DNA from 2 places in the Microbacterium sp. OR16 genome. Region 1 is predicted to be linked to the other one. Evidence: predicted binding sites of a transcription regulator. Region 1 holds the regulator's gene; the other holds the start of a gene.
The links. The regulator HrcA, encoded in region 1, represses chaperone genes, less so after heat shock. The targets are predictions, from matches to a motif close to TTNGCACTCGNNNNNNNCGAGTGCNAA.
Positions count from the first base shown of each region.

Region 2: groL (chaperonin GroEL) is a predicted target of HrcA. The motif match lies at 2,354-2,380, and genes of this name have one in related genera.

Region 1 is NZ_JAZEXK010000001.1:946,865-950,497, reverse strand. Features, by position in the region: gene hemW (radical SAM family heme chaperone HemW) at 1-945, shown strand, start outside; gene hrcA (heat-inducible transcriptional repressor HrcA) at 1,071-2,105, shown strand; gene dnaJ (molecular chaperone DnaJ) at 2,149-3,258, shown strand; gene V2S05_RS04600 (16S rRNA (uracil(1498)-N(3))-methyltransferase) at 3,291-3,633, shown strand, end outside.
Region 2 is NZ_JAZEXK010000001.1:1,369,866-1,373,498, reverse strand. Features, by position in the region: gene msrB (peptide-methionine (R)-S-oxide reductase MsrB) at 1-291, opposite strand, end outside; gene V2S05_RS06650 (DUF2332 family protein) at 380-1,372, shown strand; gene V2S05_RS06645 (DUF3263 domain-containing protein) at 1,382-1,639, shown strand; gene V2S05_RS06640 (LytR C-terminal domain-containing protein) at 1,714-2,292, shown strand; gene groL (chaperonin GroEL) at 2,418-3,633, shown strand, end outside.

The DNA of each region.
Region 1 (3,633 bases):
GCCGGCGATCTGGCGCGGATGCTCACCGCGGCGACCTCGGCGTTCGGCATCCGCGACGGCGCCGAGGTGACGGTCGAGGCCAACCCCGACACCGTGACGCCCGAGGTGGTGCGGACGCTGCTGGATGCCGGGGTCACCCGCCTCTCGATCGGGATGCAGTCGGCCGTGCCGCACGTGCTGGCGGCACTCGACCGCACGCATCGGCCCGAGAACGTGCGCACGGCCGTCGACGCGGCACGCGATGGCGGGCTCGACGTGAGCGTTGACCTGATCTACGGCGCCCCTGGCGAGTCGCTGGCGGACTGGGAGAGGTCCCTCGATGCGGCCCTCGACCTCGAGCCCGACCACATCTCGGCGTACGCGCTGATCATCGAGGACGGCACCAAGCTCGCCAGGCAGATCAGGCGGGGCGAGGTGCCGGCGCCCGACGACGACCTGCAGGCCGACATGTACGAGGTCGCCGACGAGCGCCTCGGTGCGGCGGGATACGAATGGTACGAGGTCAGCAACTGGGCGCGTCGTTCGTCGGGCGCGGGAACCCCCGAGGGGAGGGACCACCGGTCGCGGCACAACATGGCGTACTGGCGCGGCGCGGACTGGTGGGGCTTCGGGCCCGGCGCCCACAGCCATGTCGCCGGTCTGCGGTGGTGGAATGTCAAGCATCCGGCGGCGTACGCGCAGCGTCTCGCCCTCGACGAGTCGCCCGCCGCAGGCCGCGAGCGGCCCGACCTCGAGGCGCGCACCCTCGAGCGGGTGCTGCTGCAGAGTCGCCTCGCGGAGGGCCTGCCGATCGACGACATCGCCGAAGGCCGCCGCGATCGGGTCGCCGAGCTGATCTCGGACGGACTGGTCGATGCCGCCACGGCTCTGCGGCAGCGTCGCGTGCGCTTGACCCTGCGGGGCCGGCTGCTGGCGGATGCCGTGGTGCGCGCGCTCACCGATTAGCGCGACCCGCACAGCCGACGCGACCCCCACGGCCAGTGCGACCCGCACAGCCGGCGCGAGCCTGAGGGGGAGCCCGAGCAGGTAGGATTGGCACTCGGAACGTTCGAGTGCCAGCGGGAGGGATGATGGTCACACAGCGAGGCCTTGAGGTCCTCCGTGCGATCGTGCAGGACTACGTCGCCACGCACGAACCGGTCGGCAGCAGATCGATCGTCGAACGCCATGCGTTCGGCGTCTCGGCCGCGACGATCCGAAACGACATGGCCCAGCTGGAAGATGAAGAGCTGATCACCGCTCCGCACACCTCCTCGGGGCGGGTGCCGACCGACAAGGGATACCGGGTCTTCGTCAACCACCTCGCCCAGGTGCGCCCGCTGTCGGCGCCGCAGCGCACCGCGATCGAGTCGTTCCTCGCCGCGCCCAGCGACCTCGACGACCTGATGGCCCGCACGGTGCGGGTGCTCACCCAGCTCACCGGTCAGGTCGCTCTCGCCCAGTACCCGTCGTTCGCGCGCGCGAGCATCACCCACGTCGAACTCGTCGCCCTGGCGCCCAACCGCGTGCTGGTGGTGCTGGTCACCGACGCGGGCGGGGTGTCGCAGCGGATCTCGCCGCTGCCGATCGACATCGACGACGCAGACCTCGCAGTGCTGCGCGCCCAGCTCGCGGCGCTCATCACCGGCCGTGCCGTCGGTGAGGCGTCCGAGCGCATCGCATCGGCGCGCGAACCGCAGACCGGCTCGCGCCTCGCGCCCGCGCTGTCGTCGCTGGCGGCGGTGATCGCCGAGGAGCTGGCCGAATTCCGTCAGGAGCGGCTGGTGATGGCGGGGGCTGCCACGCTTGCGCGGCGCGAGCAGGACTTCCGCGGCAGCATCCATCCTCTGCTCGAGGCGATCGAGGAGCAGGTGACCCTGCTGCGGCTGATGAGCGAGATGGTGACCGACGAGCACGGTCTCGCCACGAGCATCGGCACCGAGAACGCCCCGTTCGGCCTCGGTGAGGCGTCGATCGTGGCGAGCAACTACGCCGCGCCAGGCAGCACGGCGCGCGTCGGCGTGATGGGGCCGACCCGCATGGACTACCCGAGCAACCTCGCCGCAGCACGGGCCGTCGCCCGCTATCTGTCGCGGATGCTCGAAGAAGACGAGGCCGCCCGCTGATCCGGGCGACCGAATACACGAACGCACACGAAGAAAGGTGACCGTGGCGGATCACTACGAGGTCCTCGGGGTGTCGAAGGACGCTTCCCAGGACGAGATCAAGAAGGCCTATCGCAAGCTCGCCAGGCAGCTGCACCCGGACGTGAATCCGGGGGAGGACGCGGCTGAGCGGTTCAAGCTCGTCACGCACGCCTACGACGTGCTCAGCGACGAGGACTCCCGGCGCCGCTATGACATGGGCGGCGACCAGAACGGCGGATTCGGCGGCGGGTTCGGCGGATTCGGCGACATCTTCGAGACGTTCTTCGGTGCCGCGGGCGGCGCCCGTTCCGCGCGTCCGCGGTCGCGTCGCGAACGGGGTCAGGATGCGCTCGTGCGCATCAACCTCGAGCTCGGCGACGTCGTGTTCGGCGTGCACCGGGACATCGAGGTCGACACCGCGGTGCTCTGCGAGACCTGCCACGGCAGCTGCTGCCAGCCCGGCACGTCTCCGGTCACCTGCGACGTCTGCGGCGGCAGCGGCCACGTGCAGCGCCAGGTGCGCAGCCTGCTCGGCAACGTCGTGACCACCCAGCAGTGCGGCACCTGCGAGGGCTACGGCACCGTCATCCCCAACCCCTGCGGGTCGTGCGCCGGTCAGGGCCGCGTGCGCTCGCGGCGCACGGTCGCCCTCGACATCCCGGCCGGCGTCGAGACCGGTCTGCGCCTGCAGCTGCCAGGCTCGGGCGAGGTCGGTCGCGCGGGAGGCCCGAACGGCGACCTGTACGTCGAGGTCGCCGTCGCACCGCATCCGGTCTTCAGCCGGGACGGCGACGATCTGCTCGCCACGCTCGAGGTGTCGATGACGGATGCCATCCTCGGCACCTCCGCGACCATCGAGGGCCTCGACGGCACGGTCGATCTGGAGCTGCGGGCCGGCGTCCAGTCGGGTGACGTGCTCACGATCGACGGCAGGGGCATCACTCCGTTGCGCGGATCTCAGCGCGGCGACCTGCGCGTGGGCGTGCAGGTTCTCACGCCGACGCGGCTCGACGGGGCGCAGCGCAAGCTCATCGAGGACTTCGCCAAGAAGGCGAAGGCTCCGGAGCCCAAGCTCGCCCAGTTCCAGCAGGGGCTGTTCTCGAAGCTGCGCGACCGCTTCCGCAGCCACTGACCGACTTCCGCACCACAGCCGATCGGAGCCCCATGGCCCTGCACTTCGTCGTACCCGACTGCACCGACGCCACCATCGGCGAACTCGTCCGGCTCACCGGATCAGAGGCGAAGCACGCCTCGGTGGTGCGCCGGGTGCGCGTCGGCGAGACCGTGACGATCGGCGACGGCAGGGGTGTCTGGCTCGAGGGCGCGGCGGAAGACGTCACCGCATCTCAGGTGAGTGTGCGAATCACCGGCCGCCGCGTGCAGGACGGACCCGAGACGCGCATCGTGCTCGCGCAGGCGCTCGCGAAGGGCGACCGAGACGAGCTGGCCGTGCAGGCCGCATGCGAGCTCGGCGTCGACGAGATCGTGCCGTGGCAGGCAGCGCGCA
Region 2 (3,633 bases), 420 kb from region 1:
GCAGCGCACCTCCGTGCGGACCATGCCGAGCGAGGTGTCCTCGATGAGCTCGACGGCCTCGGGGCGCACCGACTCGTAGAAGCTCGGCCAGCCGCATCCCGAATCGAACTTCGTGCCGCTGCGGAAGAGCTCCGCACCGCACGCGCCGCAGGTGTAGAGCCCGGCGCGCTCCTCATCGAGCAGCTCGCCCGTCCAGGGGCGCTCCGTCGCCGCGGTGCGCAGCACCGCGTACTGGTCGGCGCCCAGCTCGGCGCGCCACTCTGCATCCGTCTTGTTCACGCTGTAACCCATGCATCCATTCTCTCGCCTCCACGCCCCGCTCGGGTCGCTCGAGGGGCGTCCGCATCGTGCCCGACCCGCCGGCTGGGACAATGGCGGGATGACGGATGGTGTCGCCGAGCGCTACGAACGCTTCGCGCTCGACGAGGCGCCAGGGCGCAGCGAGGTGTACACCGAGTGGGCGACGGGTGTCGCGACGGATGCCGGCGTGCAGGCCGTGCTCGAGCGGCTCATGCCGCAGCACCGGCAGCCCCCGCTGGTGTTCGCGGTGTCCCGCCTGCTCGGCGCGCCGGTGGCCGGATACCGGTCGTGGCGGCAGTTCGTGATCGACCATGCCGATGATCTCGTCACGGAATGCGCGCGGCGCGGGGTGCAGATCAACGAACCCCTCCGCCTGGCGGCGCTGCTGCCCGCGCTGAGCCTGGTCGAGGGTCCGATCGCCCTTCTCGAGCTCGGAGCCGCCGCGGGTCTGTGCCTGTACCCCGATCGCTACTCGTTCCGCATCGACGGCGACGACGGCATCCTGCGGCGACGCATCGATCCCGACGACGGGCCCTCGACGGTGCTGCTGACCAGTGCGGTCACGGGCGAGCTGCCCGAGCTGCACGTGCCGGAGGTGATCTGGCGCGCCGGTGTCGATCTCGATCCGATCGACGTGCGGGTGCCAGCCGACCGGGCCTGGCTCGAGTCGCTCATCTGGCCCGGCGAGCACGAGCGCGCCGAGCGGATCGCCGCCGCGATCGCGGTCGCCTCCGCCGACCCGCCGCTGCTGCGCGCCGGAGACGCCATCGAGCAGCTGGAGGGCATGGCCGCGGCCGCCCCGGACGGGGCGACCCTCGTCGTCACCACCCCCGGCATGCTCGTCTACCTGCCCCGACCGAGACGCGCCGAGCTCATCGACCGCATCCGCGCTCTGGACGCGCGCTGGATCACGATCGACCCGCCGGCGCTGCACGACGCCTGGCGCCCGCGCATCGATCCGAGCGCGTTCCGCGGCTTCGCGGTCGCTGTCGACGGCCGGGTCGTGGCGGATGCCGACCCGCTCGGGCGCTGGTGGGAGTGGCGCGCGGGGATCGGGCCGGATGCCGCGTAGCCTGAGCGCATGCTCGGTGAACTCTCCGATCGCGATCGCGCGATCCTGACGCTCGAGGCGGCCTGGCCGCGTCACGGCGGCATGAAGGAGGAGACCATCCGTGCGCAGCTGGGCATGAGTCCGGCCCGCTACTACCAGCTGCTCGGCCGCCTGATCGAGACGGAGGCGGCGCTCGAGTTCGATCCGCTGCTGGTGCGCCGTCTGCGCCGTCTGCGCGACAGCAGGGCGGTGCAGCGCACCGCCCGCATGCGCGGATTCGTGGGCTGAGCGCGCCTCACCGCGAGCATCCGCCCGGCTCCGCTCCGTGCGGACTCACGGCGGCCGCCCGCTAGCATCGAGGGGTGCAGAAGCTCTCCCGTGATCGATTCGACGACGTTCCGCACGCCACCGGCCGCGTCGGTGCGCACCGCGCCGAGCAGCCCGGGATGAACGGTCTCGTCGTGCTGCTGTGGTCGGCGGCGGTGGCTCTCGTGCTCATCGTCGGCGGGATCTTCGTGTCGCTGGTCATGATGGATCGCATCTCGCTGTTCGGTGGGGAGGAGCCCGGCCCGGTGCCGACGCAGCCCGGCGTCGTGGCGCAGATCGATACGTCGTATCGCGTGCTGATCCTCAATGCGACGACCGAGAAGGGGCGCGTCGCCGAGGTGCGTGAGAAGCTGCTGGCCGAGGGATGGTCGACCGACGACGTGTTCGGCAGCGACGGCGCGTCGCAGGAGTTCTCGAAGACGACGGTGTTCTACGTCGCGGATGCCGACGAGGGCGCCGCCCTCGGGCTCGCCGACGTCCTCGGGGGCGTCGACGTGCAGCAGAGCGATTTCTACGCCGCGATGAACGACTCCGACAGGCCGCAGCTGACGGTCGTGATCGGCGTCGACAAGGCGACGTCGTCAGCCCCGGCCAGCGAGGCACCGGCCCCCTGACGGCCCGCGGTCCTTCCGGACGCGCGGCTTGCACTCCCATGGGTCGAGTGCCAGACTGTTATTAGCACTCGAACAGTCGGAGTGCTAATACCCCATCGCCTACGTCCGGGAGGGACGAAAGACTCATGGCAAAGATCATCGCTTTCGATGAGGAGGCCCGTCGTGGCCTCGAGCGCGGCCTGAACATCCTGGCCGACGCCGTCAAGGTGACCCTCGGCCCGCGCGGTCGCAACGTCGTGCTCGAGAAGAAGTGGGGCGCCCCCACGATCACGAACGACGGTGTGTCGATCGCCAAGGAGATCGAGCTCGACGACCCGTACGAGAAGATCGGTGCGGAGCTCGTCAAGGAGGTCGCCAAGAAGACCGACGACGTCGCCGGTGACGGAACCACCACTGCGACCGTCCTCGCTCAAGCACTGGTTCGCGAAGGCCTGCGCAACGTCGCAGCCGGCGCCGACCCCATCTCGCTCAAGCGCGGCATCGAGAAGGCCGTCGCGGCCATCACCGAGGACCTGCTGAGCAGCGCCAAGGAGATCGAGTCCAAGGAGCAGATCGCCGCCACCGCATCGATCTCGGCCGCCGACCCCGCCATCGGCGAGCTCATCGCCGAGGCCATTGACAAGGTCGGCAAGGAGGGCGTCGTCACCGTCGAGGAGTCGCAGACCTTCGGCACCGAGCTCGAGCTCACCGAGGGCATGCGCTTCGACAAGGGCTACCTGAACCCCTACTTCGTCACGGACCCGGAGCGCCAGGAGGCTGTCTTCGAGGACCCGTACATCCTCATCGCCAACCAGAAGATCGGCAACATCAAGGACCTGCTGCCGGTCGTCGACAAGGTGATCCAGGACGGCAAGGAGCTCGTCATCATCGCCGAGGACGTCGAGGGCGAGGCTCTCGCGACGCTCGTGCTCAACAAGATCCGCGGCATCTTCAAGTCGGTCGCCGTCAAGGCTCCCGGCTTCGGCGACCGTCGCAAGGCGCAGCTGCAGGACATCGCGATCCTGACCGGCGGCCAGGTCATCACCGAAGAGGTCGGCCTCAAGCTCGAGAACACCACGCTCGACCTGCTCGGCCGTGCACGCAAGGTCATCGTCACCAAGGACGAGACCACGATCGTCGAGGGCGCGGGCGAGCAGTCCGCCATCGAGGGTCGCGTCACTCAGATCCGTCGCGAGATCGAGAACACCGACAGCGACTACGACCGTGAGAAGCTGCAGGAGCGGCTCGCGAAGCTGGCCGGCGGCGTGGCCGTCATCAAGGCCGGGGCTGCGACCGAGGTCGAGCTCAAGGAGCGCAAGCACCGCATCGAAGACGCCGTCCGCAACGCGAAGGCAGCCGTCG